One region of the Streptosporangium sp. DT93 genome, then DNA from elsewhere that is predicted to be linked to it. Evidence: riboswitches for the same ligand, from Rfam matches in the RefSeq annotation. Region 1 holds a riboswitch; the other holds the start of a gene.

What was found. A riboswitch is a leader RNA that binds a small molecule or an ion and turns the genes downstream of it on or off. The one in region 1 is predicted to bind S-adenosylmethionine.
Region 2: linked by a shared signal. The riboswitch ahead of thrC (threonine synthase) and the one ahead of ACLQ2R_RS29070 (aminotransferase class V-fold PLP-dependent enzyme) in region 1 are both predicted to bind S-adenosylmethionine.

Annotation. Positions count from the first base shown of each region.
Region 1 is NZ_JBNCLF010000016.1:46,879-61,679, reverse strand. It holds gene ACLQ2R_RS29120 (cytochrome P450) at 1-317, shown strand, start outside; partial or broken gene ACLQ2R_RS29115 (amino acid--tRNA ligase-related protein) at 295-627, opposite strand; gene ACLQ2R_RS29110 (type III pantothenate kinase) at 651-1,433, opposite strand; gene ACLQ2R_RS29105 (L-aspartate oxidase) at 1,433-4,063, opposite strand; gene panC (pantoate--beta-alanine ligase) at 4,326-5,174, opposite strand; gene ACLQ2R_RS29095 (Rossmann-like and DUF2520 domain-containing protein) at 5,440-6,330, opposite strand; gene ACLQ2R_RS29090 (SAM-dependent methyltransferase) at 6,650-7,615, shown strand; gene ACLQ2R_RS29085 (Gfo/Idh/MocA family protein) at 7,789-8,751, opposite strand; gene ACLQ2R_RS29080 (cytochrome P450) at 8,881-10,080, opposite strand; gene ACLQ2R_RS29075 (TerC family protein) at 10,126-11,061, opposite strand; SAM riboswitch class IV at 11,262-11,377, shown strand; gene ACLQ2R_RS29070 (aminotransferase class V-fold PLP-dependent enzyme) at 11,432-12,784, shown strand; gene ACLQ2R_RS29065 (NADH-quinone oxidoreductase subunit D) at 12,913-14,112, shown strand; gene ACLQ2R_RS29060 (acyltransferase family protein) at 14,129-14,801, shown strand, end outside.
Region 2 is NZ_JBNCLF010000036.1:17,348-32,148, reverse strand. It holds gene ACLQ2R_RS39060 (cold-shock protein) at 1-92, opposite strand, end outside; gene ACLQ2R_RS39055 (MoaD/ThiS family protein) at 497-772, opposite strand; gene thrC (threonine synthase) at 795-2,084, opposite strand; SAM riboswitch class I at 2,099-2,239, opposite strand; gene ACLQ2R_RS39045 (S1 family peptidase) at 2,476-4,080, opposite strand; gene ACLQ2R_RS39040 (RNA polymerase sigma factor) at 4,305-4,862, opposite strand; gene ACLQ2R_RS39035 (alpha,alpha-trehalose-phosphate synthase (UDP-forming)) at 5,101-6,525, shown strand; gene ACLQ2R_RS39030 (MFS transporter) at 6,613-7,971, shown strand; gene otsB (trehalose-phosphatase) at 8,062-8,847, opposite strand; gene ACLQ2R_RS39020 (DUF3263 domain-containing protein) at 8,991-9,293, opposite strand; gene ACLQ2R_RS39015 (SAM hydrolase/SAM-dependent halogenase family protein) at 9,408-10,223, shown strand; gene ACLQ2R_RS39010 (Zn-ribbon domain-containing OB-fold protein) at 10,337-10,885, shown strand; gene ACLQ2R_RS39005 (lipid-transfer protein) at 10,882-12,069, shown strand; gene ACLQ2R_RS39000 (hypothetical protein) at 12,202-12,696, shown strand; gene ACLQ2R_RS38995 (ABC transporter ATP-binding protein) at 12,910-13,923, opposite strand; gene ACLQ2R_RS38990 (ABC transporter ATP-binding protein) at 13,907-14,801, opposite strand, start outside.

The sequences.
Region 1 (14,801 bases):
ACCTGTGCGGGACGCGCGTCCGGGCGGGTGAGGGCGTGATGGCGCTGCTGGGCGCGGCCAACCGCGATCCCGAGGTGTTCGCCGAGCCCGACCGGCTCGACCTGGAGCGCCGCCCCGGCCGCCACCTGGCCTTCGGCCTGGGCGCGCACTTCTGCCTGGGCGCGCCGCTGGCCCGCCTGGAGGGCACGGTCGCGCTCTCCGCGCTGGCGACGGCGGCACCGGGCCTGGTCCTGGCCGACCCGGCGCCCCCGTACAAGGAGAACGTCGTCCTGCGCGGCCTGGCCGCGCTTCCCGTCAGGCTCGGCCCGGCGGCTTGACCGGCGGGAACAGGACGGTCTCGCGGATGTTCCCGCCCGTGAGGGCCACGACGGGCCGGTCGGTGCCCAGCCCCGTGCCGCGAGCGGGCGGCATCGCATATTCCAGGGCGGCGAGGAAGCCCTCGTCAAGCCGCACGGCCTCGGGGGCGCCGCCCGCGGCGAGCGGCGACCGCCCGGTGGGACGGCGGCGCCGCTCGACCGGGTCGACCGGCTCCGAGCAGGCGGTGCCGAGTTCGGTGCCGAGTTCGGTGCCGAACCCGATCAGGTCCCGCCTCTCGGTCAGGAGCGGGTTGTCCCGGTGCCGGCGGGCGGCCGCGGAGAGGTGGGCGGGGCTCAGGTGGTGTTGCGGTGGTAGATCAGGCGCAGGCCGATCAGCGTGAGCCACGGCTCGTGCATGTCGATCGAGCGCGCCTCGCTCACCACGAGCGGCGCCGCGCTGCCGGTGGCCACCACCGTGACCTCGTCGGGGTCGTCGGCCAGCTCGGCCGCCATCCGCTCGACGATCCCGTCCACCTGGCCGGCGAAGCCGTAGATGATGCCCGCCTGGAGCGCCTCCACGGTGTTCTTGGCGATCACCGACCGGGGCCGGATCAGCTCCACCTTGTGCAGCTGCGCCCCGGCCGCGGCCAGCGCGTCCACCGAGATCTCGATGCCGGGGGCGGTCACCGCGCCGACGTACTCGCCCTTGGCGGAGACCGCGTCGAAGGAGGTCGCGGTCCCGAAGTCGACGATGACGCACGGCCCGCCGTAGAGCTGGATGGCCGCCAGCGCGTTGACGATGCGGTCGCTGCCGACCTCCTTGGGGTTGTCCATCCGGACCGGGACGCCGGTGCGGACGCCGGGCTCCACGATGACCGCGGGCACGTCCCCGTAGTAGCGGCGGCACATCTCGCGCATCTCGTTCAGCACCGAGGGGACGGTCGAGCAGATCGCGATGCCGTTGACGTCGGCCCCCTTGAGCAGCGGCGACTGCCCGAGCAACCCCTGGAGCACGACGGCGATCTCGTCCGCCGTGCGCCGGGGGTCGGTGGAGATCCGCCAGTGCTCGATCACGTCCTCACCCTCGAAGAGGCCGAGAACGGTGTGCGTGTTGCCGACGTCGATGGCGAGCAGCATCAATTCCCCCGAAGGTCCAAGGCGATGTCCAGTGCCGGCGCCGAGTGAGTGAGCGCGCCCACGGCAAGGTAGTCAACACCCGTCTCGGCCACATCACGAGCGGTTCGCAGGGTCAGCCCCCCGCTGGACTCCAGCCGGGCCCTGCCGTCCACCAGCCGTACGGCGCGCGTCAGCTCCTCGACGGTGAAGTTGTCCAACAGGATCTCCTCGGCTCCCTCGGCCAGCACCGGCTCGATCTGGTCGATCCGGTCGACCTCGACCTCGATCGGCAGGCCGGGGCAGGCGTCACGGACCGCCCGGAACGCCTCGGCGACCCCGCCCGCGGCCACCACGTGATTGTCCTTGATCAGCGCGGCGTCCGAAAGGGACATGCGGTGGTTGGTCCCTCCGCCGCAGCGCACCGCGTACTTCTCCAGCGCGCGCAGTCCCGGAAGCGTCTTGCGGCTGTCCCTGATCGCGGCCCCGGTCCCGGCGACGGCGTCGACCCAGCGGCCGGTCAGGGTCGCGATGCCGGACAGGTGGGTGAGCAGGTTGAGCGCGGTGCGCTCGGCGGTCAGCAGGTCCCGGGTGGGACCGGTGACGGTCATCAGCACCTCCCCGGCGGCGACGCGCTCGCCGTCCTTGACCCTGCGCTCGGCCGTCAGGCGGCCCCGGCTGAGGTGGGAGAAGGCGGCCTCGGCCACGGGCAGGCCCGCCACCACGCCGTCCGCGCGGGCCACCACGTCGGCGGTGTCGGTCCGGTCCGCCGGGATGGTGGCGAGGCTGGTGACGTCACCCCCCTGCCACACGTCCTCGGCCTCGGCGCTCTCCAGGAGCGCGACCAGCGCCGCCGGGTCGAGCCCGGCCTCGGCGAGGTCGGTCTCCACCCGGTGCGGCAGCGCCGTCTCGCGCCGCCCGTGGGGTACGTACGTCATGGTCGGTCCCTCCGCTGTCAGGGTCACGTCGAGGTGGCCGAGCCACCGCTCGTCGTTCCGTTCGGGAAAATCCTCGCGCCAGTGCGAGCCCCGGGTCTCCTGGCGCCGCCCGGCCGCCGCCACCAGCACGGAGGCGACCGTCAGCAGGTTGGTGGTCTCCCAGGACTCGGTGCACGGCTCGACCGCCACCGGGGTCCACCGGAGGTTCACCAGGGCCCTGGAGACCTCCGCCAGGGACTCCTGGCCGCGCAGCACGCTCGCCCCCCGGCTCATGTGCCCCTGGATCCTGGTCCGGGCCCTGGGATCGATCAGGCCGGTGGGACGGTCGTCGCCGATCGGCCCGCCCGCCGGGACGTCCCCGGTGGCCCCGGCGTCGGTCCTGGCGTCGGCCTCGACGGTCCCGGCGTCCGGGGTGCCGGTCACGGTGGACGGGCCGTGCGCGGACCTTCCGGCCGATCCGGCGTGGACGTCGGCGGCGATCCGCGCAGCGAAGACCAGCCCCTCCAGCAGGGAGTTGGAGGCCAGCCGGTTGGCGCCGTGCACGCCGGTGCACGCGACCTCCCCGCACGCGTACAGTCCCGGGACGCTGGTACGGCCGCGCAGGTCGGTGCGGACGCCGCCGCTGGCGTAGTGGGCGGCGGGGGCGACCGGGACGAGGTCGACGACCGGGTCGATGCCGTGCTCCCGGCAGACCGCGTGGATCGTCGGGAAGCGGGTGCGCCACTTCTCCTCGCCGAAGTGGCGGGCGTCGAGGTAGACGTGGTCGGCCCCGGTGGCGCGCATCCGCCGCATGATCGCCTTGGCCACCACGTCGCGGGGGGCCAGGTCGGCCAGCTCGTGCACGTCCCGCATGAACCGGGTGCCGTCCGCGTCGACCAGCACCGCGCCCTCACCCCTGACCGCCTCGGAGATCAGCGGCTGCTGGCCGGTGGAGTCCTCGCCCAGCCAGAGCACCGTGGGATGGAACTGGACGAACTCCAGGTCCCTGACCACGGCGCCGGCGCGCAGCGCGAGCGCCACCCCGTCGCCGGTGGAGACGACCGGATTGGTGGTGGCGGCGTAGACCTGTCCCATGCCGCCGGTGGCCAGCACCACCGCCCCGGCGGTGACCGCGCCCACCCCGTCGCGCTCGCCCTCGCCCATGACGTGCAGGGTCACCCCCGCCGCGTGGCCGCGCGCGTCCTTGAGGAGGTCGAGGACGAGCGCGTGCTCGATCACCTCGATCCCCGCCCCGCCGACGGCCTGCACCAGTGCCCGCTGCACCTCGGCGCCGGTGGCGTCGCCGCCCGCGTGCACGATGCGGTCGCGCCGGTGACCGCCCTCCCTGGTGAGCTGGAGCGCGCCGGAGGCGTCGGTGTCGAACCGGGCGCCCGAGGCGATCAGGTCGCGCAGCGCGTCCGGCCCCTCGGTCACCAGGACCCGTACGGCCTCCTCGTCACAGAGCCCCACCCCGGCGACGAGCGTGTCGGACAGGTGCTCGGCGGGGGTGTCGGCCGGGTCGAGCACGGCGGCGATGCCGCCCTGGGCCCAGCGGGTGGAGCCGGACGACAGGACGTCCTTGGTGACGACCAGGACCTTCGCGGCGGGGTCGAGGCTCGCGTACCGGAGTGCCAGGGTGAGGCCCGCGATTCCGGAGCCCACCACGACCACGTCCGCCTGGACCGTCCAGCCCGGTGCGGGCGCGGTCAACCTCTGGGGGATGGCCGGGATGCTCATTGCCGCCTCCTCGCGGGGGTTCGTTGAGGCCGTTCATTTCGTCAATGTGACGATAACGCGCGGGTCCGAGCGGACCCACCCCGGGGTGGGTCCCTGGGGACCGGCACCGATCCCGGGCATCGCGCGGCCCGCTCCTGTCGCGGCGACGGGCGCCGTGCGGCCGGTTCCGGGTGCGGGCATCGTGCGGCCGGTTCCGGTTCCAGGTGCGGGCACCGTGCGACCGGAACCGGAACCGGTTACGGGGACCGTCCGCCGGTTCCGGTCAGCCGAGGGTGAGTGTGACGTTGTCGATCAGCCTGGTGGTCCCCACCCGTGCCGCCACCGCGAGGATCGCCTCGCCCGCGTGGTCGTCGCCGACCTCCGCGAACGTCGCCGGATCGACCAGCACCAGGTAGTCCAGGGCCAGCGACGGCTCGGCGTCCAGCACCGCGCGGGCGGCCCGGCGGACCCGGGGCGCCGTACGCTCCCGCGCCCCCTCGTCCAGCGCCCGGGACAGGGCCAGCGCCACCGGCCGGTCCTGGGCCGACAGGTAGCGGTTGCGGCTCGACAGCGCCAGGCCGTCCGGCTCACGGACCGTGGGAGCCCCGACGACGGTGACCGGCAGGTTCAGGTCGGCGGCCATCCGGCGGATCATCGCGAGCTGCTGGGCGTCCTTCTGCCCGAACACCGCCACGTCCGGCTGGACCAGGTTGAACAGCTTCAGCACCACGGTCAGGACACCGTCGAGGTGGCCGGGGCGGAACTCCCCCTCGACGACCGAGCCCATCGCCCCGGCGGAGACGCCGACCTGCCTGTCGGGCAGGTACATCTCCCCGGCGGAGGGGGCGAAGACGATGCCCACCCCCTCGGCCCGGCAGATCTCCAGGTCGGCCTCGAACGTACGGGGGTAGCGGGAGAAGTCCTCGGCGGGACCGAACTGGAGCGGGTTGACGAAGATGCTCACCGCCACCTGGTCCGCCCGCTCGCGGGCCAGCCGGATGAGGGAGCGGTGCCCCTCGTGCAGCGCTCCCATGGTCGGCACGAGAGCCAGCGCGGCCCCGCCGGAGAGGGCGCCGGCGCCGATCCCCAGGGCCTCACGCGCCTTGATCAGTCCTGCGCGGTCGTCCGCCACGATCACTGTGACCTCCGGGGGGTGTTCCGGCTCCGGGGCCGGACGGGGGTGTTCCGGCCACCGGGCCGGACACCGGGCTGGATGGGGATGCTCGGGACACCGGGACGGACAGGGATGCTCCGAATACCGGGCCGGACAGGGATGCTCCGGATACCGGGCCGGGCGAGAGTGCTCGGGCTTCCGGGCCGGAAGGTGCCGCTCCGGGCATCGGTCCCGGAAGGGACGGCGTTCCCAGCGAGGTCGCGCAGCGGCTCCGGGGACCGTGTCAGGTCCACGTGTTGCCGCCCAGGGCGTCCAGCAGGCGCTCGGCGGCCTCGGGCTTGAGGAGCCCGGCCGCCAGGGCCCTGTCGGCGGTGAGCCTGGCGAGGGCCACGTAGGCGTCCGCCGCCTCGGGGGCGGCGAGGATCAGCGCGTCCACGTGCCTGCGGACGGTCCCGGCGTCGCCGCGCACCACCGGCCCGGTCAGCCCGGCGATGCCGAGCCGCAGCACGTTCTCCAGGGCCGCGCCGAGCAGCGGGCCCAGCATCCGGCCCGGCTGCTCCACGCCGATCCGTTCCAGCAGCTCCGAGGACTCCGCGATGAGCGTCACCATGTGGTTGGCCGCCCCCGCGAGGGCCGCGTGGTACAGCGGCCGGTCCTCGTCGGCGATCCAGACCGGCTCGCCCTCCATCTCGATGACCAGGGCCTCTGCCACCGCGCGGAGCGTGTCCGGCGCGGTCACCCCGTAGGAGATGCCGGCCAGGCGGCGCAGGTCGTCGTCGCGGCCGGTGAAGGTCATCACCGGGTGCAGCGCCAGCGGCAGCGCCCCGGCCTTGATCGCCGGGTTCAGCACCGCCAGCCCGTACGCGCCGCTGGTGTGGGCCACCAGCTTGCCCCTCAGGTCGGCACCGGTCCCCACCAGACCGGAGACCAGACCGGGCAGCACGTCGTCGGGGACCGTCAGCAGGACGAGATCCGCGTCGGCCACCACGTCCTCGGGCCGGACGGGGACGAGCCCGAGCCGTTCGACCGCCCGTTCGCTGGAGGCGTCCGAGACACCGCTCGCCGCGACGACCCGGTGTCCCGCCCTGACCAGCGCGGCGCCGAGCGCCGAACCGACCCTGCCCGCCCCGACCACTCCGACGGCCAGTCGTGCCGGGCGATCGACTGCGTCCATGACGTCCCGTCCTTCGACCATGTGAGGGCTCCGTGCCCGATTGACCAGCGTAACGGGCCGTACCGCGCCGACCATGAAGACGCGCTTCCGGTACGGGCGGTGAGGTTCCCCCACAAGGGTGCCAAACCCGATCTCCGGCGGGACACCGGGACCCTGTGAAAGGCCCGCGGGGACACGACCACCGGCCGGGTGAGGGACGCGCCGACGTGACCTCTGTCACCGTCCCGCGCGCCGGTGACAGAATGCGGTCATGTGTTCACTCCCATCGTCGGCACGAGTCGATCTCGTTCCCCCGCCCCGCCGGGTAGCGTCTGAGGACGTGTGGCTCACCTGGCGCGCCGCGATGGAGCATGCGCTCTACGGCGAGAGCGGCTTCTACCTCCGGGAGCGTCCCTCGGGTCACTTCCGCACCTCCGTCGGCGCCTCCCCCCTGTTCGCCGAGGCCGTGCTGCGCGAGCTGGTCGCGGTGGACGAGGCGCTCGGCCGCCCCGACGTGCTCGACCTGGTCGACATCGGCGCGGGCGAGGGCGGCCTGGCGACCGGTGTGCTCGCCGCGGCCCCGCCCTCGCTGCGGCGGAGGCTGAGGGTGACCGCGGTCGAGCTGGCTCCCCGGCCCCCGGCGCTGCCCGGGGAGATCGCCTGGAGCAGGGCCGCCCCGGACGGGATCTGCGGGCTGGTGCTCGCCAACGAGTGGCTGGACAACATCCCCGTCGACATCGTCGAGCAGACGGTCACCGGCCCCCGGCTGGTCCTGGTCAACGTCATCGACGGTGAGGAGCGGCTCGGCGGCAGGCCCGGAGAGGCCGACCTGGCCTGGCTGAACCGCTGGTGGCCGATGCGGCTCACCGGCGAGCGGGCCGAGATCGGCCGCCCCCGGGACCGGGCCTGGGCGTCGGTGATCGTACGCCTGGCCCGCGGCCGGGCGATCGCGATCGACTACGCCCACGCGGTGGACGACCGGCCGCCCTACGGCACGCTGGCCGGATACCGCGACGGGTCGATGGTGGCACCGGTGCCCGACGGGTCGTGCGACATCACCGCCCACGTGGCGCTCGACGCGTGCGCGGCCGCCGGTGAGAGCGCCGGGGCCGTCACGACGGCGCTGACCACGCAGCGCGAGGCACTGCGCGCCCTCGGCATCACCGGGCGGCGCCCTCCGGCCGAGCAGGCCGCCGCCGACCCGCGCGGCTACCTGCGGGCCCTGGCCCGTTCCTCGGAGGAGGCGGAGCTCATCGCGCCGGGAGGGCTCGGCGGGTTCGGCTGGCTCTCCCAGAGCCGCCCCTGAGACCGGAGAGGGGGACGGGGGCCACCCGGCGGCGCCGACGGGCGCTGTCGTCCGGCCCCGTCCGGCCGTCGTCGCCACACGCCCTCACCGGCCGTCGTCGCCACACACCTTCACCGCGCGGCGTCACCGGCCGTCGTCATCACGCGTCCTCACCGTACGGCGTCACGGCGGCGTCACAGGGTGGCGTCGTCGGGCGGTGTCGCGTGGTAGAGCCCGGTGATGGTCGTGGCGACGTCGAGGCCCAGGACCGGGTCGGGCCGGTCGGACAGCAGGCTCTCGTACAGGGGCCGGTAGTGGGCGATCTTTCTGGGGGTGCGGCCGTCGTCGCCGTGCGTGCCGAGGAGCTCGCCGGCCCCGGCCACGAAGCCCGTCATGGCGGTGTGGTCGATCCAGATCTCCACGTCGGAACCGCCGAGGGCGAGGACGGTCTCCTTGCTGCTGGACCCGGCGAGCCAGCTCGTCCGCAGCCGGGCTCTGCCCACCTCGCCCCGGGAGCGGTACTCGCAGACGCACCAGGCACTCGCGCCCCCGTCCGTCTGCCGGACGGACACGAGCGCCGTGAGGTCGACGAAGCGGGAGAGCATGCTGAGCTGGTTGATCCCGGAGTCCGTCCAGCTGGAGACGTACGAGGTGAAGGCGTCCTCGCCCCGGACGGCGTACGGGTCGTAGAACGCCGAGGTGATGCCCGTGACGGGTCCCCACTCCTCGTGCCCGGCGATCTGCTCCGCGGCCCAGAGCACCTCGGGCGAGAACGCGAAGTGGTGCGCGGTGAACACGCGGCCCCGCGCGTCGGCCGCCCCGTCCAGGGAGGCCAGCCGGGCCAGGGAGGCGAGGTCGTGGACCAGGGGCTTCTCGACGAGCACGCGCGCCGAGGAGCGGGTGAGGGCCGAGGCGACCAGGTCCGCGTGCGTGGCGGTGGGGGTGGCGATCACGATCAGGTCGGGCCGGTGCGCCCCGAGCGCGTCGGTCAGCGAGCCGTAGTGGGGCGGCCTGCTCCCCCGGAACAGGGGTGGTTGCGCGATCCGGGGGTCGGCGGTGAACTCCAGGGAGACCTCGGGCCGTTCGGCGAGGACCGCGAGATGGGTCTCCGCGATGATCCCGACCCCGGCCAGCCCGACCCGTACACGATCACTCATGTGATTTTCCCTCTCCTGCGGTCGGGCCGGTTCAGACGCGTACCTGGAGGGACTCCAGGCCCCGGACGACGTAGCCCGGCTCAGACGCGTACCTGGAGGGACTCCAGGCCCCGGACGACGTAGCCCGGCTCAGACGCGTACCTGGAGGGACTCCAGGCCCCGGATGACGTAGCCCGGCTTCCATGCGGGTTCGGTGACGAGCTCCGCCCTCGGCGCCCTGCGCAGCAGCGCGCCGAACGACTCGATCAGCTCGACCCTGGCCAGCGGCGCACCCAGGCAGAAGTGGATGCCCGCGCCGAAGGAGATGTGCGGGTTGTCGGCCCGGGTCACGTCCAGGCGGCCGGGGTCGGCGAACACCTCGGGGTCGCGGTTGGCCGAGCCGAACAGCAGCGCCACCTCGGTGCCCCGGGGGATGTCGACCCCGCCCACCGAGATGTCCTCCAGCACCCAGCGCTCGAACATCTGCAGCGGCGTGTCCCAGCGCATCAGTTCCTCGACCGCGGTGGGCAGCAGGCCGGGGTCGGCGCGGAGCCGGTCCAGCTCGGCCGGGTTGCGGAAGAGCGCCCACCAGCCGTTGCCGGTGACGTTGACGGTGGCCTCGTGCCCGGCGTTGAGCAGCAGCACGCAGGTGCCGACCAGCTCCTCCTCGGTGAGCCGGTCCCCCTCGTCGGCCACCAGGGCGAGCGCGCTGATCAGGTCGTCACCCGGGTCGGCCCGCCGGGCGCGGGCCAGCTCGACGAGGTAGGCGGAGAACTCCTCGGCCGCGCGTACGGCCGTGTGCTGGGCCTCGGCCGACGGCCGCAGCTCGTACATGCCGCAGATCTGGGCCGACCAGGGCCGCAGCAGGTGCCGGTCCGCCTCGGGCACGCCGAGCATCTCGGCGATCACCGTGACCGGGAGCGGCTCGGCCACCTCGGCGATCAGGTCCCCGCCGCCGCGCTCGACGAAGTCGTCGACCAGTCTCCCGGCCATCCGGGCCACCTTGGGGCGGAGCGCCTCGACCATGCGCGGCGTGAACGCCTTCGACACCAGTCTCCTGAGCCGGGTGTGCACCGGCGGCTCGACATCGAGCATGCCCGCCCTGATCACCCGCCAGAACGGGTCCTGGAACTCCGGGTCGTCCGGCCTGCCGAACTCGGCGTGGGTGGCCACGTGCAGGTAGGAGCGGCCGAGCCTGCGGTCGCGCAGCAACGCGTTGACGTCGGCGTGCCGGGCGACGAGCCACTGGCCGGTCGGCTCGAAGAAGCTGACCGGCCGCTCCCGCCTCAGCTCGTCGTAGGCGTCGTACGGGTGGGCGACGAATTCCGGATTCCAGGGATCAAAGCGCACGTGAGCATCGTAATCCGGCCCGAAAGCCGGGCCGCTCACCCGGCCTCACACCGGGCGATCGGTCTCGTCGGGCCGGGTCCCGGCCTGGAGGCGGCCATGCGGCCCGGGGCCGGCGTGCTCCCCCTCCTCGGCCGACACCGAGGTCCCGGCCGCCCCGGAGGTTCCGGCCGACCCGGAGGTCCCGGCCTGCTCGGAGGTTCCGGCCAGAGCCGGGGGCCCGGAGGCCCCGGGCCCGTCGCCCGCCTCGTAGCGGCTGTGCAGCTCGACCGGCTTCTGGCCCGTCTTGCGGCGCATCCGGATGTTCAGCAGTTCCACCAGCAGCGAGAAGGCCATCGCGAAGTAGATGTAGCCCTTGGGGATGTGCTGCTCGAAGCCCTCGGCGATGAGCACGACGCCGATCAGCACCAGGAAGGACAGGGCGAGCATCTTGATGCTCGGGTGCTGGTCCACGAAGCGGCTGATCGGCCCGGAGGCGAACAGCATCACCAGGACCGCGACGATGACGGCCGCGACCATGACGCCCAGCTCGTCGACCATGCCGACCGCGGTGATCACCGAGTCGAGCGAGAAGACGACGTCGAGGATCATGATCTGGATGATCACGGAGGCGTAGGAGGTGGCCATCCTGCCCCCGGCGTGGCCGGAGTCGCCCTCCAGGCTGCCGTGCATCTCGTGGACGCTCTTGGCCAGCAGGAACAGGCCGCCGACTATCAGGATCAGATCTCGCCCGGATATCCCGTGCCCGAACACCTCGAAGAAGGGTTCGGTGAGTCTCACCACCCACGCGAGCGCCACCAGCAGGGCGAGGCGGCTGAGCAGGGCCACGAGGAGCCCCAGCCTGCGCGCCTTGTCCCGTTGCTCGGGAGGGAGCCTGCTCACCAGGATCGAGATGAAGATGATGTTGTCGATCCCCAGCACGATCTCCAGAGCGACAAGGGTGAAGAACCCTATCCATATCTCCGGATTGGTCACCCAGTCCATTGCTTCCTCCTTTGTCGGCCCGCGGTGGAACAGAGCCGGCCGGCGGCCAGAACGTTTCTTCGGCTGACTGCCTGGACGAGCGGGAGCCTCCAGGAGTTCCTGGCGCGCGCCTCCGGGTCGAAAGTCACCCTCCGTAGCGCCCCTCGGCGCGTGTCCGGACTTGCGGGAGGGCGGCGACCGTCGGTTATAGTTCCCCCGTAGGTCATGAGTGCCAGTGACAAGCCCCGGCTCGCTGGCCGGCAACCCTCGCGTCCGCGGCGGGGTGCCCCGGGTGAGGACCTGGTCCGGCACGAGACGTGCCGGGCAAGCGCGGGCTTCGGGTGCCTATGTCTCATGGGTCGAGGTCCGATGACCTCGAAGGAGCCCTGACATGCCCGCCCTGACGATCTTCGAATCCTCCGCTCCCGTCGCCGACGTCCTCGCCGCCCCCGCGAACGCACTCGCGACCGCGGCGACCGGCGGGACCACGGTGACCGGCGGGACCACGGTGACCGGCGGCCGGCCGATCCCGGCCGTGCTCGGCTCGGACCTGGAGGTCCCGGTCAGGGGCGGCAGGCTCGTCCGCTACGCCAACCTCGACTACGCCGCCAGCGCCCCCTGTCTGGAGCCGGTCAGCGCCGCCGTCGCCGCCGCGCTCCCGGCCTACTCCAGCGTCCACCGGGGCGCGGGGTACGCCTCCCAGCTCACCACGGCCCGCTACGAGCAGGCCCGCCACACGGTGCGCGCCTTCGTCGGGGCGCGCCCGGACGACTCGGTGATCTTCACCCGCAACACCACCGACGCGACCAACCTGCTGTCCCGCAGCCTGCCCGAGGGCACCACCGCGGTCGTCTTCGACACCGAGCACCACGCCTCGCTGCTGCCCTGGGACCGCGCGGTGCGGCTGCCGGTGCCCGCGTTCCCCGGCGAGGCCGTCCGCGCCGCCGACGAGGCCCTCTCCTCGATCGAGGGCCCGGCGCTGCTGGTGGTGACCGCCGCCTCCAACGTCACCGGCGAGCTCTGGCCGATCGCCGCGCTGGCCCACATCGCGCACCGCCACGGCGCCCGCGTCCTGATCGACGCCGCGCAGCTCGTCCCGCACCGCCGCCTGAACCTGACCGCGCTCGACCTGGACTACGTGGTCTTCTCCGGCCACAAGCTCTACGCCCCGTTCGGCACGGGCGCGCTGATCGGCCGTTCCGACTGGCTGGCCGACGCCGAGCCGTACCTGCGTGGCGGCGGCGCGGTGAGGGCCGTCGGCGACGACGGGGCCGAGTGGCACGACGACCCCGAGGCCCGGCACGAGGCCGGAACCCCGAACGTGCTGGGCGCCGTCGCGCTGGCCGCGGCCTGCGACGCCCTGTCCGCCACCGGCTGGACCCCCCTGATCCGCGAGGAGGAGCGCCTGCTGGCGCGGCTGCGCGAGGGCCTGGCCGGAATTCCCGGCGTGCACGAGCTCTCCCTGTGGGGTCCCGACCACCCGCGCGTCGGCATCGTCTCCTTCGTGGTGGACGGCTTCACCGCCCGCGAGGTCGCCGAGACCCTCTCCGGCGACCACGGCATCGGCGTCCGCGACGGCAAGTTCTGCGCCCACCCCTTCGTCCGCCACCTGCTGGGCGCCAAGGACGGCGGCTGCGACGACGTCACCGCCTCGGCGGTACGCGCCTCCGTCGGCATCGGCACGACCGAGGAGCACGTGGACCGGCTGATCGGCGCCCTGCGGGATCTCGCCTCGCGCGCCTGATACGACAGCCCTGCGGGATCTCGCCTCGCGCGCCTGATACGACAGCCCTGCGGGATCTTGCCTCGCGCGCCTGATACGACAGCCCTGCGGGATCTTGCCTCGCGCGCCCGACGTGACAGCATGGACCCATGACCGAACCTCACGCCCGAGCCGCCGCGCACCGCGAGCTGAGCGTGGGCATGGGCGCGGGGGCCGCCGCCGTGGACGGCGCGCACGGCAAGGAGCTCGCGACCGAGGACATGATCCTCAACATCGGGCCGCAGCACCCGTCCACGCACGGCGTGCTGCGGCTGCGGCTCATCCTGGACGGGGAGCGGATCTCCTCGGCCGAGCCGATCGTGGGCTACATGCACCGGGGCGCGGAGAAGCTGTTCGAGGTGCGCGACTACCGGCAGATCATCGTGCTGGCCAACCGGCACGACTGGCTGTCGGCGTTCGCCAACGAGCTGGGCGTCGTGCTCGCGGTGGAGCGGATGCTCGGCATGGAGGTGCCGGTCAGGGCCGTCTGGACGCGCACGCTGCTCGCCGAGCTCAACCGGGTGCTCAGCCACCTGATGTTCCTCGGCTCCTACCCGCTGGAGCTCGGCGCGATCACACCGGTCTTCTACGCCTTCCGGGAGCGCGAGACCCTGCAGGCCGTGATGGAGGAGATCTCCGGCGGGCGCATGCACTACATGTTCAACCGGGTCGGCGGCCTCAAGGAGGAGCTGCCCGAGGGGTGGACGGGCCGGGTCTCGGCGGCCGTGGCCGAGGTGCGGCGGCGGCTGCCCGACATCGAGAACCTGATCGCCGGGAATGAGATCTTCCTCGCCCGTACCCGCGGGGTGGGCGTCCTGGACCGGGAGACGATCATGCAGTACGGCGTGAGCGGCCCGATCGCCCGCGCCTCCGGTGTCGACGTGGACCTGCGCAGGGACGAGCCCTACCTCGCCTACGGGGAGCTGCCGGTGAGGGTCGTCACCCGCTCCGCCGGGGACTGCCATGCCCGGTTCGAGGTGCTGCTGGAGCAGGTGAAGGTCTCCCTGGACCTGGCCGACGCCTGCGTGGAGCGGCTCCTCGACCTGCCCCCGGGGCCGATCAACCAGCGCCTGCCCAAGGTGCTCAAGGTCCCCGAGGGCCACACCTACGCGTGGACGGAGAGCCCGCTCGGCCTCAACGGGTACTACCTGGTCTCGCGCGGGGAGAAGACGCCGTGGCGGCTGAAGCTGCGCTCGGCCTCCTTCAACAACGTCCAGGTGCTCCGCGAGCTGCTGCCGGGACACCTGATCCCCGACATGGTCGCCATCCTGGGCTCGATGTTCTTCGTCGTCGGCGACATCGACAAGTAAGGGAGGGCCGGACCACATGACCGACTCCTCCCGGGACGGAGAGCGGACGACCTCCCCCGCGGACGTCCCCGCCCCCGCCCCGTCCGACCCCGCACCATCCGCTCCCGGCTCGTCCGACCCCGCTCCGTCCGGCCGGGCACCGTCCGGCCGGGCACCGTCCGGCCAGGCACCGTCCGGCCGGGCACCGTCCGGCCAGGCACCGTCCGGCCAGGCACCGTCCGGCCGGGCACCCTCGCAGCGGGACCGGTACGTCGACTGGCTGCGCGCGATCAGCCTGGTCGTCGTGGTGATCTGGCACTGGGCGTTCACCATCCTGGAGTGGGGACCGGACGGCCCCTCTCCGACGAGCCCGCTGGGCTTCACCTCGGGACTGTGGATCCTGACCTGGCTGCTCCAGGTGCTGCCGCTCTTCTTCTACGTGGGCGGGCACGTCCACCTGCTGTCGTGGCAACGCGCCCGCGAGCGCGGGGTCGGCATCGGCGCCTTCGTGTGGCGGCGCATCCGCGGCCTCGCGATCCCGGCGCTGGCGCTGGCCGCGACCTGGGTCGTGCTGGGCGTGTTCGTGACGTGGGCGTTCGGCATCGGCTGGATGGACCGCGTGGTCCTGCTCGTCATCAGCCCGCTGTGGTTCATCGGCGTCTACCTCGTGCTGATCGCCCTGCTCCCGGTCGCGCTCTGGCTGCACCGGC
Region 2 (14,801 bases), on a different contig from region 1:
GAGTAATGGACGAACACATCCTTACCACCGTCTACCGCGATGAAGCCGTAGCCCTTGTCCGCGTTGAACCATTTGACGGTGCCCTGCGCCACGTTTGACTCCTCTTACTGGTCTTTAGGACGACGCCCATTCCTCTCGCGAAGTCCTCAATCTCCGGACGAACTTCGCCACGTCGATCGCCCTCGACCATACCTGTGAGAAGCGGTCGGACAACAGAGTCAAGCACCAAACTACTCGTTTATCAGAGTTTTCCGTACAGGATCAGCGCATGCCTATCACGATTAGTTAGTTCAATTTTGAAACATCTCTCCGGCCGACGAATATGAGCCCGCGTCATAAAACGCGACACCCGCCCGGCCGGAGCCGGCGGGTGTCGTGGAGAGATCGCACGCCACGGGCCGGGTGCCTCCGCGCCGCGGGCGGGCGCCGGCCGCGGAGACGGCGGCGCCGGCACGCGGGGCCGGGGCAGGGCGGGGCGTCGGGAGGGGGCGGGGGCTCAGCCTCCGGCCACCGCCGGGATGATGGAGATCTGGACGCCCGCGGGGGTGGCCGTGTCGAGGTTGTCCGCGAAACGGACGTCCTCATCCCCAACGTAGACGTTGACAAAACGGCGAATCTTGCCCGTTTCATCAAGAATTCGGGCGCCGATCCCCGGGAAGTCCGCCTCCAGCTTCTGCAGAACATCGCGCAGGGTCTCACCCTCCGCACTCACCTCGGCGGCACCGCCGGTGTACGTCCGAAGAATCGTCGGAATCCGCACAGAAACACTCATAATTCGTAACCTTTCACGGTTTTCAGGCAGTAACCGCACGGAATGCGTCGAGGGAGGGCCGGATGACCGCGGTGGGGCGCGCCTCGGCGGCCACCACGTCCAGGGTCTTGAGGCCGTCCCCGGTGTTGAGCACCACGGTCTCCGCGCCGGGGTCGAGCGCGCCCGAGGCGACCAGCTTGCGGAGCACCCCGACCGTGACGCCACCGGCGGTCTCGGCGAAGATGCCCTCGGTCCTGGCCAGCAACCGGATCGCGTCGACGATCTCGGTGTCGGTCACGTCCTCGACCGCCCCGCCGGTACGGCGGGCGATGTCCAGGACGTAGGGGCCGTCGGCCGGGTTGCCGATCGCCAGCGACTTGGCGATGGTGTCCGGCCTGACCGGGCGGATCACGTCGTGCCCCGCCTTGTAGGCCGCCGAGACCGGCGAGCACCCCTCGGCCTGGGCGGCGAAGATCTTGTAGGGCGTGTCCTCGACGAGCCCGAGGGCGATCAGCTCCTTGAACCCCTTGTCGATCTTCGTGAGCTGGGAGCCGGAGGCCACCGGGACGATGATCTGGTCGGGGATGCGCCAGCCGAGCTGCTCGGCGATCTCGTAGGCCAGGGTCTTGGACCCCTCGGCGTAGTACGGCCGCAGGTTGACGTTGACGAAGCCCCACTTCTCGCCCAGCTCGTCGCCGATGAGCTCGGAGCAGAAGCGGTTCACGTCGTCGTAGGTGCCGTCGATGCCGATGAGCCTGCCCCCGTACACGGAGGCCATGACGATCTTGGCCTCCTCCAGGTTCGAGGGGATGAACACGCAGGAGTCCAGCCCCGCCCTCGCCGCGGCGGCGGCCACGGCGCCGGCCAGGTTGCCGGTCGAGGAGCAGGAGAGGGTGTGGAAGCCGAAGGTGCGGGCCGCCTCCACGGCCATGGCCACCACGCGGTCCTTGAAGGAGTGCGTGGGGTTGCCCGAGTCGTCCTTCACGTGCAGCGAGCGGAGACCCAGCTCGCGGGCGAGGTTGCGGGCGTTCACGAGCTTGGTCCAGCCGGGGGCCATGTTGGGCTTGGAGGCCACGTCCGCCGGGACGGGCAGCAGTGAACGGTAACGCCAGATGTTGGCCGGCCCCTCGGCGATCTGCTCCCGGGTCACACGCCCGAAGTCGTAGGCGATCTCGAGGGGCCCGAAACACTCGACACAGGCGAAGCTGGGGCCGAGGTCGTAGCGGGCACCGCACTCGCGACAGGACAGGGCGACGGCGGGGCCGAAGCTCCCGCCCGCGTCCCGGTGGCCGGGCGAGGTGACGGTGGTGTTCTCAGTGGTTGCGAGCGCCATGAAGCGAGGCCTTTCCCTCATCTTCGTCTGCGACCACCCTGGTCACAGACCGGAATTGGCACCTGTCCCGGCCGACCTCGTCAGATCACGAGTCTTGAACCGGGATGGTTGCCGGGGCTTCGCAGGGCCGGTCCCTCCACCCCTCTGGATGAGCACGTATGCAGTTGTGAACCCGACGAGCGAGTCTCCAGCACTCTACCCCGCCATACCGCGGACACGGCACGCTGTCTCAGGGTACGAGACAAGACGTGTTATCCACCGGACAACGATCCCGGTACCGGCCCGGGCGCGGGGCCCGGCCGCTCCCTCCGGAAGACGGATCCCGAACGGTTCGGGCCGGGGCGGATCCAGCACGGCGGACATCGGAGGGCGGACCCGGGCGATACGCCGGTCAGGGCGCGCCGCGGACCGAGAGGGGGGACGGCGCCCTGAACCCGAAGACGTAGAAGCCGGAACCGGACACGTCCGCCACCCGGTAGCGGTAGAAACCCGGCGTCCCGACGTAGGTGATCTTCTCGTCCGGGCCGGCGCTCCGGGAGGAGGCGACGACCCGCCAGGCCGAGCGGCTCCACTTCTGCAGGTACAGGTCGAAGTCCGTGCCGGCGGGGCCGTCCAGGCACCCGAAGTGGGTCCCCGTGATGGCCGCCCGGTAGTAGACGCTCCTGGGGTGGTAGGCGGACTTCCCCGCGGTCAGCGAGCTGGTGTAGGTGCTGGTGTAACCGGTGCAGGTGCCGGTGCCGGGCGGCTGCGGGTTGCCGGCGGTGCTCTTCAGCTCCAGGCCGTAGGCGGTGAGGATCTCACCGATCGGCTGGAAGTAGGTGGTGCCGCCGGAGGCGCAGTCCCCCGAGCCGCCGGAGGTGACACCCTGGGCCTGGTCGATGGCGATGAACGAGCCACCCGAGTCGCCCGCCTCGGCGCACACGTTGGTGCGGGTCAGCTCCAGGACGGCACCCTGGGGGTAGGTGACGCTGGCGTCGCGCTGCTGGATGAGACCGCAGCGCCACTCGGTGGTGGAACCGGACCGGCAGACCGAGGCGCCCTCGATGGCGACCTGGGCCCCGGCGACGGGGATCGTCCCGCCCTGGCCGTTGTCGACCGTCGCCGTGGCCGTCCAGTTGGCGTTGGTCGCCACCCAGGCGTAGTCGCTGCCCGGGAAGACCGCCGCCTGGACGGTCCCCTGCGCCAGGCGGTTGAAGCCGGTCGTGGCCGCGCCCTTCGTGCCGCAGTGGCCGGCGGTGACGAAGCCCTGCTGGTTCCCCTTGAGGACGGAGAAGCCGACCGAGCAGCGGGCGGCGGTGCCGATGTAGTAGGCGTTGCCGCCGACCAGGTCGTACAGCGGCAGCGGCGCCTCGGTGGAGGGGAGCACGACCACCGCGGTCAGGTCGAGGCCGGAGGACGCGATGATGTTCTCGGTCTGCTCCGGCCGCGGCGCCAGCACGACAACCTTGTTCCGCTTGACGTCGACGTAGCGCACGCTGGAGACCAGCGGCTTGGGCGGCAGCGTGGTGTCGAGTTTCCGCTTGATCTCGGAGAGCTGCTCCAGCGACCGGGGAACGACCTCGGCCTGCCCGCCGGCGGCGACGATCACGGGAATGTCGGCGACGCTGGTACTGGCCACCACCAGGGTGTGCGCGGTCTTGGCCCGCAGCCAGGCACCGCCGAAACGGGTCCCGAGCCTCCTGCTCATCCGCTCCGCGACCGGGATCAGCCGCGCCTCGTTGAGCAGCCGCGCCTCGGCCTCGGCCTGACTCAGGCCCAGGTCGCGCTGGAGGGCCTCCAGCATGCCCGGCGGCGGCTCGACGGCCGCACCGGTCACCGTGCCGGTCATCGTGCCGGGTGCGCCCGATGTCCCGGAGAGCCCCGGTCCTCCCGTCACGAGCGGCCCGGCCACGCCGGGAGCACCCGTCCTGAGGCCGGCGTCCGCGGGGACGGCGGCCAGGGTGAGCGAGGATATCGTCAGGGCACACCCTGCGACGACGACGTGCTTGCGGGACATGTGGGTCTCTCCTCGACCTCGGCTTCCGGAGCAGAGGGGGGAGATCGCCCCGTCCCACCGACCGGCCTGGTGATGCGGGCGCTCGGCCGGGGTGGCGCGGACAAGGTCACCCTAATCCAGTCGCCGCCGGCCAAGGCCGCAGAAGCCGTACGCCACGCGGACGACGGGCCGCGGGCGGCGAGGACGAGGGCAGGAAGGGCCGGGGACGGCCGGACGGGGAAGGGTCAGAAGCCGTAGGCGTCGCCCAGGGCGCCCTGGACGTACTTGCGGGCCTGGTGGATCCGTGACTTGGCGGTGCCCAGCGGGATGCCGAGCTGCTCGGCCACCTCGTTGTAGTCGAGCTGGCAGATGTCGCGCAGCACCAGCGCCTGTGCCAGGTCGGGCTTCTCGGCCTCCAGCGCCTCCATCGCGTCGAGCAGGTCGAGCCGCGATCCGGCGATCACGCTCACCCTGGCGACGTCCGGCTTCTGCAGCGGGAGCTCGTCCGAGCTCTGCTCGGCGGCGCGGCGCTTCAGCGAGCGGTAGGTGGTCCTGGCGCAGTTGGCGGTCACGATGTGCAGCCAGGTGCTGAACCGGGCACGTCCCTCGAAGCGGCCGATGTTGCGGGCCACCGCCAGCAGCGTGTCCTGCGACGCCTCCTCGGCGTCCTGCCGGAAGGGCAGGATGCGGCCGCAGTGCCGGAGCACGGCGGGCTCGATGCGCCTCAGCAGCTCGCCGAGCGCGCGGTGGTCACCGAGGGCCGCCTCCCGGGCCAGTTCCTCGGTCGTCTCGTCCAGCGCCATCACGGGCCCCCATCAGCGGTCACGGTCGCTGGCCATCCTACGGTCGGAGGTGGCGGCGGTTCACCGCCCAAGTCACCGCAAAAGACGTAAAAAAACACGCTCACCAGTCGACCTGCTGACAAGAGCTGACACAATCCGATGAACGCCATTCTTCCGTGTCCCGACGAAGGGGGGGCATCCCGGGGCGGTGCCGGTTAACCTGCAGGACAGGCGAGTCCCTAGCCAGGGAAGAGATGTGATGAACGCGATCCTGGTGGCCTCCAACCGCGGCCCCGTCTCCTTCACCCTCTCCGAGGACGGCTCGCTGTCCATGCGCAGGGGCGGGGGCGGGCTGGTGTCGGGCCTGTCGGCGGTCGCCAGGGACCTCGGCGTGCTGTGGGTCTGCGCGGCGCTCTCCGACGGCGACCGGGGCGCGGTGCGGCTGGCGCCCGGCGGCCGGCTCGACCAGGCCGGCTACGACACCGGGGCGCTGCGGATGCTCGACATCCCCCCGGCGACCTTCCACCGCGCGTACAACGCGGTCGCCAACTCCACCCTCTGGTTCGTCCACCACCTCCTCTACGACACCCCCAACAGGCCGCACTTCGACGCCAGGTTCCGCCGGGAGTGGGAGTCGTACCAGGCCTACAACGAGGCGTTCGCCATGGCGCTGGCCGAGGAGGCCCCGCACGAGGCGCGGGTGATGGTGCAGGACTACCACCTCAGCCTCGTCCCGGCCATGCTCCGGGGGGTGCGGCCCGACCTGCGGGTGGCGCACTTCTCGCACACGCCGTGGGCGCCGCCGGAGTACTTCGCCCTCCTGCCCGACGACGTGGCGGCCGAGCTGCTGGAGGGCATCCTGGGCTCCGACCACGCAGGCTTCCTGACCGCGCGCTGGGGCACCTCGTTCATGGACTGCTGCCGGAGCGTGCTGGGCGCCTCGGTCGATCCCGCGGCCCGTACGGTGACCCACGCGGGCAGGACCACCCGGATCGGCGCGCACAGCCTGGGCGTGGACGGCAAGGCGCTCTGGGCCCGGGCCTGCGAGCCCGACGTGGAGTCGCACATGTCCGCGCTCCGCGCCCAGGTGGGCGACCGCAGGCTGATCGTGCGGATCGACAGGACCGAGCTGTCGAAGAACATCGTCAGGGGCCTGGCCGCCTACCGGGAGTTCCTGGCGGCCCACCCCGAGTGGCACGGCCGGGTCACGCACCTGGCCTTCGCCTACCCCTCCCGCCACGACCTTCCCGAGTACCGCGAGTACACCGCGGCGGTGCAGCGCTGCGCCAAGGAGATCGAGGACGAGTACGCCACCGAGGACTGGGACCCGCTGATCCTCAACGTCGACGACGACTACCCGAGGTCGCTGGCCGCCTACCGGCTGGCCGACGTGCTGCTGGTCAACCCCATCCGGGACGGGATGAACCTGGTCGCCAAGGAGGGGCCGATCCTGTCGCCCGGCAGCGCGCTGGTGCTCTCGCGGGAGGCCGGGGCCGCCGCCGAGCTGGGCGAGCACGCGCTGACGGTCAACCCCTACGACGTCTCGGCCACGGCCGCCGCGCTGCACGAGGGCCTGACCATGCCCGAGGGCGAGCGGACCAGGCGGGGCGGCCTGCTGGCCGCGGCGGCGACCGCGCTGCCCCCGCACCGGTGGTTCGCCGAGCAACTCGACGCCCTGGCCTGACCGCGCCCCCCTCCCCACGCCCGGCCGTATGTCTTTGAGGGCCTGTGAGATAGTTTTCGCGGCCATTTCAGTTTTTTCGATGTTCCGATGCCCGGGGAGACCGAGTTGACCGCGATCGCGCCCGTCCGGCTGGTCCGCGACCGCCCGACCTGGCTGGTCTACCTGCAGCTCGGCGTCTTCGCCACCTACCTGTACGGCCTCAGCGCCGCGCTCCCGCTGCTGCGGATCGACCAGCAGCTCTCCCAGACAGTCGCCGGGCTGCACGGCACCTCGATGGCCGTGGGCGGCATCCTCACCGGTCTCGTCCTGCCCCGGATGACCGCCTCGCTCGGCCGCCGGACCGTCATCTGGATCGGGATGGCCGGGTTGAGCGCCGGGACGCTCCTGGTCGCGGTGGCCCCCACCGCCCTGCCGGCCACCCTCCTCGGCTACGGCATCGCCAGCGGGATGGGCTCGATCGCCATGTACTCGGGCATGGCCGCCCTCGACGACCGCCACGGCCCGGCGGGCCCGGCGGCGATCAGCGAGGCCAACGCGGTCTGCGTGATCGTCGGCATCGGGGTGCCGTTCGCGGTCAGCGTCGCCGCGCAGAGCGCGTTCGGCTGGCGGGTGGCGCTGCTGCTGCCCACCGTGCTGACGGTGCTGCTCGCGCTGTTCATGGGGCGCGTCCGGATCCCCGAGCACCCGCACGCCGTCCCGGTCCCGCCGCTGGAGGCCGTCGCGTCCGGGAACCTCGGCGCTCCCCGGGACGCCGTCGCGTCCGAGGAGGACACCGCGCCCGGCCAGGTGACCTCACCCGCGGAGGGAACCGCACCCGCGGGGAGAACCGTGCCCGCGGGGGAGACCGCGTCCGGGGACGGCGCCCGTTTCGACCGGCGCTTCTACCTGGCCGGGGCCGTGCTGTTCTGCTGTGTCGCCACCGAGTTCTCCTTCAACCTGTGGGCGGCCAAGCTGTTCGCCGACCGTACCGGGCTCTCACCGGCGGTGGCGGCGACCGCGGTCGCCGCGTTCACCGCCGGGATGGCGGTCGGCCGGCTGGCCGGGGGGTGGCTCGCCCTGCGGATCCCGGCGACCCTCCTGTTCGCCGGCGCCCTGCTGGTCGCCGTCGCCGGCTGGGGCCTGTTCTGGCTGAGCACGGAGCCGGTGTTCTCGTACGCGGGCCTGGCCGTGTCCGGACTGGGGGTCGCGCTGCACTTCCCGATGGCGCTCTCCCGGGTGCTGGCCGCCTCCGGCGGGCGGCGGAACCAGGCGACCGCGGTCGCCTCGATCATCGCGAGCGTCGCCGTGGGGATGGGGCCGTTCCTGCTGGGCGCGCTGGCCGACGGGTTCGGCACCCGGACGGCGTTCCTCATGGTGCCCGTGCTGATCGGGGTGGCCCTCGCCGGCCTGCTGATCGGCACCGGCCGGGACACCCTCGGTCTCACCCCGGCATCCCGCACTCGATAGCGTCGGGGATCGAGCCCGGGACACCCTCGGTCTCACCCCGGCATCCCGCACTCGATGGCGTCGGGGATCGAGCCCGGGACACCCTCGGTCTCACCCCGGCGTCCCGCGCTCGATGGCGTCGGAGATCGAGCCGAGGAGCTCCAGGACCCCGGGCGGCCCCTCGACCACCAGGTCGGCCCGCACCTCGATCTCGGGCGACCCGCTGAACACCGTCACCCCCGGCAGCCCCGAGGCGCGCACGGCCGCGAACGCGGGCAGGTCCCCCAGGTCGTCCCCGGCGAACAGCACCGACCGGGCGGCCCGCTCCCGCAGGAACGCGTCGAGCGCCACGCCCTTGTCGATCCCCGGCGGGCGCAGCTCCAGCACGAGCTTGCCGGGTTCCACGGTCAGCCCCGCCCCGGCGGCCAGCGTGGCGACGGGCGCGCGCAGCGCCTCCAGGGTCGCCCACGGGTCGGCGGCCTGCCTGGTGTGCACGGCGACCGAGCGTTCCTTGTCCTCGACGATGACCCCGTCCAGCCCCGCCGCCAGCCGTTCCAGCCCCGCCCTGGCCTCGGCCAGGCCCGGGTGGACGGGCGGCGCGGTCATCTCGCCGGCCTCCCAGCGTTCGAGACCGTAGTGCCCGAGCACCACCAGGCCGGGCACCGCGGCGAGGGAGCCGTACTCGACCGCGATCGCCGCCGGGCGGCCGGTCACGATCACCAGGGATCCGATCAGGCCCCCGAGCCGGGTCAGCACCTCGGTCCCGCCGGGGGCGATCCTCGCCGCGGCGGGGTCGGCGACGATGGGGGAGAGCGTGCCGTCGAAGTCGAGCCCGATCACCGCTCCCGCGGGATCGGCGACGATCGCCTTCAGTCCGTCGATGATGTCCGCCGTCATACCCGCCCCAACCTGTCGAGTGCACCCATGTCCGCCGTCATACCCGTCGGCTTCCTGCCCGTCGGGCTCCTGCCCGTCGTGGTGACGCTCCGTGCCGGAGAGGGCCCGGCCGGAACGTCCGCCCGAGCCGTCGTACCCCACCATCAGGGACGCAAGCCCATCTTCCGGGCGGCGCGTTCCTCGCGGCGGGTCTCGCGGAGGCGGCGCAGGCGTTTGACCAGGATCGGATCCTGGGCGAGCGCCGCCGGAAGGTCGATGATCTCGCTGAGGAGCTGGTAGTAGCGCGTCGCGGACAGGTCGAAGGTCTGACGGATCTCCTGCTCCTTGGCACCGGCGTGGCGCCACCAGCGCCGTTCGAAGGCGAGCAGCTCCCGCTCCCTGTCGGTGAGCGCCCGGGACGGAGGCTCGGCCGCGGCGCCGTCGCCGGGGGTCGGCGCGGGGTCCATTGCGTCCTCCTCGGTCGGGCGGGCGGGGATCGCACCGCATGCGCGACCAGAAGTCAGGATAGTCCGGAATTTCGCGCTGTTCATGACGGATCCGGCGACGTACAGTCACCAGGTGTGACCTCTGTCATCAGCCTTCTCAGCGACTACGGCCTTGAGGACGGCTACATCGCCGCCTGTCACGGCGTGATCGTCGGAATCTCTCCGGAGTCACGGATCATCGACGTGTGCCATCTGGTGCCCTCGGGGGACGTGCGGCGCGGAGCCGCGATCCTGGCCCAGACGATCGCCTACCTCCCCGCAGGCGTGCACGTCGCCGTGGTGGACCCGGGCGTCGGCGGATCGCGCAGGCCCGTGGCGATCGAGGCCGGGGAGCACGTGTTCCTGGGCCCCGACAACGGCCTGCTGTCCTGGGCGGTCAACGCCAGCGGAGGGGCCCGCGCCGCCTACGAGCTCTCCAACGAGGACCTCTTCCTCAGCCCGGTCTCGCCGACCTTCCACGGGCGTGACCTCTTCGCGCCGGTGGCGGCGCACCTGGCGATCGGGCGCCGTCCCGCCGAGCTGGGCCCGGAGATCCCGCTGGGCCGGCTGGTCTCGCTGCCCGCACCCACCTCGACGGTCCAGGAGGGCCATGCCGAGGGGGAGGTGCTCTCGATCGACCGGCACGGCAACGCCCAGCTCTCGATCGGCTCGGGCGACCTGGTGAGCCTCGGCGTCGCCCCGGGCGACACCCTGGCGGTCTGGCTGGGCAGGCGGCGGCTCGCGGTGCCGTTCAGGGAGACGTTCACGGCGGTCCCCCCGGGCGAGGTCGTGGCGTTCGTCGACTCGGCCGGGCTGATCGCGCTGGGCGTCAACGCCGGGGACGCCTCGCAGCGGCTGGGCCTGCCGCCCGGAGCCCGCGTACGGCTCTCCCTGGCATCCCGCCACATGTGACCGAACGCCCGGCGGCGGGCCTCGCCTTCCCCGTCGGCGGCCCCGCCCACCGGCCGGATCACCCCTCCCCCGAGGGGATGCTACCTAGCAAGCGCTTGTGTACTATCGGCCCTATGACCGCACCCGCGATCGACGGCTGGTTCACCGTGGACGACGGTGTCGCGTACCTGCTCGGCACCGCCTGCGACCGCTGCCGGACCGTCCACTTCCCACCCCGGACGGGTTTCTGTCACAACCCGTACTGCGACGGCGAGAACCTGGCGCGGGTGCGCCTGCCGCGCCGGGGCACCGTGTGGTCGTACACGAACGCCCGCTACCCGCCCCCCGCCCCGTTCGTGTCCGCCGACCCCTACGTCCCGGTCACCCTGGCCGCGGTGGAGCTGGACGGCGCCGGGATCGTCGTGCTCGGCCAGGTGAGGGACCTGACCGTGGACGACCTGCGCGTGGGCATGGAGCTGGAGCTCACGACGGGGACGCTCGCCGACGGGCCCGAGGTGTGGATGTGGGGTGCCCCGGCCACCGATCCGCCCGATCTGCCCGGTTCACCCGGCTCGCCTGGCCCCGCGACTCAGACCGGTCCGCCCGGTCCGCCCGGTCCCGCGAATCGGACCGGCCCGGTGAGTCCGGCCGGCCCCCCGGCGCAGGACGGGCGTACGGCATGAGCGACGTCGTCGTCCTCGGCGCCGGGATGCACGCCTGGGGCAAGCGGGGGCGGCCGTTCGCCGAGTACGGGGTGGCGGCCGCCCGCGACGCCCTGCGCGACGCCGGCGTGGACTGGGCCGACGTGCCGTTCCTCGTCGGCGCCGGGACCATCAGGAACGGCTACCCCGGTTTCGTGCCCGGTGCCACCTTCGCGCGGGCCCTGGGGTGGAACGGGGCGCGCATCGCCTCCTGCTACGCGGCGTGCGCGTCGGGCGCGCAGGCCCTGGAGACCGCCAGGACCCGCATCCTGGCGGGCCTGTGCGACGTGGCGATGGTGGTCGGCGCGGACTCCACCCCCAAGGGGTTCCTGGCGCCGGTGAGCGGCGAGCGTCCCGACGACCCCGACTGGCTCCGCTTCCGGCTGCTCGGGGCCACCAACCCGGCCTACTTCGCGCTCTACGCGCGCCGGCGGATGGCCCTGTACGGCGACACCGCCGAGGACTTCGCCGCCGTCAAGGTGAAGAACGCCCTGGCCGGGTCCCTGAACGCGAACGCCCGCTACCGCGCGACCGTCACCGCCGAGCAGGTGCTCGCCTCCCCCGTGGTCGCCGACCCGCTGCGGCTGATGGACATCTGCGCCACCTCCGACGGCGGCGCGGCCCTGGTCCTGGCCTCGGCCGGGTACGCCCGCCGCCACGGCGTGAGCCGCCCGGTACGGCTCGCGGCCGTCTCCACGGTGACGCCGTCCTTCCCCGGCACCGTGCTCGAACTGCCGGAGTTCGCCACCGACTCCACCGCGGCGGTACCCGCCCCGTCGCGGCCCTTCCGGGCCTCCATCGCCCACGCCGCCTACGAGGAGGCGTCCCTGGGCCCCGGTGACCTGTCGCTGGCCGAGGTGTACGACCTGTCGACCGCGCTGGAGCTCGACTGGATCGAGGACATCGGCCTGTGCCCGCGCGGTGAGGCGGCCGGGCTGCTGCGCGCCGGGGACACCGCCCTCGGCGGCCGGGTCCCGGTGAACCCCTCCGGGGGCCTCGCCTCCTTCGGCGAGGCCGTACCGGCCCAGGCCATCGCCCAGGTGTGCGAGCTGACCTGGCAGCTACGGGGGACGGCGGGCGCACGTCAGGTGCGGGGGGCCCGGATCGGGCTGGCGATCAATCAGGGCCTGTTCGGACACGGCTCCGCGATCATTACCACAACCTGACCATTCTTGACCCTCCAGAAAGCATGTCGCTGGATAGCCTCACTCTCGTTACTTTGAGTAGCCGCGTGCAGACGGTCCGTTCAAAAGGGCTCACAACACTGCCGCGACGATTTCCTTCCAGGGGGAACCACAATGATTCGTCGTCTTCTCATCACCTCCGCGTGTGTCGGCATCGCCGTCATCGCACCGGCCGCGGCCGCGTCCGCCGCCACCTCCTCGACGGCCTCCAAGGCCGCCGTCGCCTCGGTGGCGCAGGCCACCAAGGCCGTCAAGTCCAAGGCCGACTGCTGCGGCGGCGTCGTCGCCCTTCCTGTCGTCTGCCCGCCCGTCGTCGTTCCCACCGTCCTCGCGTCCGGCTGCGGCGGCGTCCTCGCCGGCGGCGTGTACGGCGGCGGCGTCTACGGCGGGGGCGTCTACGGGGGCGGCGTGTACGGCGGCGGCGTCTACGGCGGCGGCGGCTACTACGGTGGCGGCGGCGGCTACTACGGTGGCGGTGGCGGCTTCGGCCGTGGCGGCAACAACATCGGCGGTGGCGGCAACATCATCAGCAGCGGCAGCGGCACCGGCCACGGTGTCGGCATCGGTGGCCTCGTCGGCATCGGCGGCGTCGGCGTCGACATCCTCTAGTACGCGCTCTGACACACCGGGGACTCCGCGGTAGGTCAGACGGGGCGCGGCCCCCACCCGTCACGGGTGGGGGCCGCGCCTTCCGGCGTTCGCCCCGTCTTCCGGCGTTCGCCCCGTCTTCCGGCGTTCGCCACACCTTGCGACGCGTCGCGTCTCCCGACCCGTCGCGTCTCCCGGCGCACGCCCTTTCACCGGCGCGCACCACGCCGTCGCTCAGATGTGGATCACGTCGTGGGTCTCGGCGAAGTGGCAGGCGCTCGCGTGCGCGGTACCGGGCCTGACCACCAGCGCCGGCTCCTCGACGGCGCAGATCTCCTCGGCCTTCCAGCACCGGGTACGGAACCGGCAGCCCGACGGCGGATCGGCCGGGGAGGGCGGGTCCCCCTGCAGGATGATCCGCTCGCGCCGCTCGCGCCCCTCGGGGTCGGGCACCGGCACGGCCGACAGCAGCGCCTGCGTGTAGGGGTGGGCCGGCCGGTCGTAGATCTCGACGTCCTTGCCCAGCTCGACCAGCTTGCCGAGGTACATCACCCCGACCCGGTCGGAGATGTGCCGCACCACCGACAGGTCGTGGGCGATGAAGACGTACGCCAGGCCGAACTCGTCCTGCAGCCGCTCCAGCAGGTTGACGACCTGTGCCTGGATCGACACGTCCAGCGCGGAGACCGGCTCGTCACAGACGATGATCTCCGGCTGGAGCGCCAGCCCCCGGGCGATGCCGATGCGCTGGCGCTGGCCGCCGGAGAACTGGTGCGGGTAGCGGTGGATGTGCTGGGGGTCCAGGCCCACCACCTCCAGCAGCTCCTGCACCCTGCGGCGCCGGTCCCCCTTGGGGGCGACCTCGCTGTGGATCTCGAACGGCTCCCCGATGATGTCGCCCACGGTCATGCGGGGGTTCAGCGAGGTGTAGGGGTCCTGCATCACCATCTGGATGTTGCGGCGGACCCGCTTGAGGTTGGCGCCCCTGGCGCGGGCGATCTCCTGGCCGTTGATCCGCACCGAGCCCGACGTCGGCCGCTCCAGGGCCATCAGCAGCTTGGCCAGGGTGGACTTGCCGCAGCCGGACTCCCCCACGATGCCCAGCGTCTCGCCCCGGCGCAGGTCGAAGGAGACCCCGTCGACGGCCTTGATCGCGCCGATCTGCTTGCGCAGGATCACGCCCTGGGTCAGCGGGAAGTGCTTGACCAGGTCACGGACCTCGAGAATCGGCTCACCCGTGGCTGCCATCGAGGACCTCCCTCCAGTAGTGACACGCACTGCTCCGCGCCGGGTCGATCTGGTACAGCGGTGGCGGGTCGGTGACGCAGTTGTCCTGACGGTACGGGCAGCGGGGGTGGAAGGAACACCCCGAGGGCATGTCGAGCAGGTTCGGCGGCATGCCCTTGATCGCGTAGAGCTCCTGCCCCTTCAGGTCGACCCGGGGGATCGAGTCGAGCAGCCCCTTGGCGTACGGGTGGGCGGGGGCGCGGTAGATGTCGTGCACCGGGGCGTGTTCCACGATCCGCCCGCCGTACATGACCGCGATCCTGTCGGCGACGTCGGCCACCACGCCGAGGTCGTGGGTGATCAGGATCAGGCCCATGTCGCTCTCCCGGCGCAGCTCGGCCAGGAGTTCCATGATCTGGGCCTGCACCGTCACGTCGAGCGCGGTGGTCGGCTCGTCGGCGATCAGCACCTCCGGGTCCAGCGCGATCGACATCGCGATCATGATGCGCTGGCGCATCCCGCCGGAGAACTGATGGGGGTAGTCGTTCACCCGCTGGGCCGCGGCCGGGATACGGACCCGGTCCATCAGCTCGATCGCCTTCTTCTGGGCGTCGCGCCGGGACATGCCCCGGTGCACCCGGAACATCTCGCCGATCTGGGCCCCGACGGTGAACACCGGGTTCAGCGAGGAGAGCGCGTCCTGGAAGATCATCGCGATCCTCCGGCCGCGGATCTGGGAGCGGGAGTCCTCGGACATCGCGAGCAGGTCGGTGCCCCGGAAGCGGATCTCGCCCTGGGGGATGCGGGCCGGCGGCATGTCGAGCAGGCCCATGATCGCCTGCGCGGTCACCGACTTGCCCGAGCCGGACTCGCCGAGCACGGCGAGGGTCTCCCCGGGG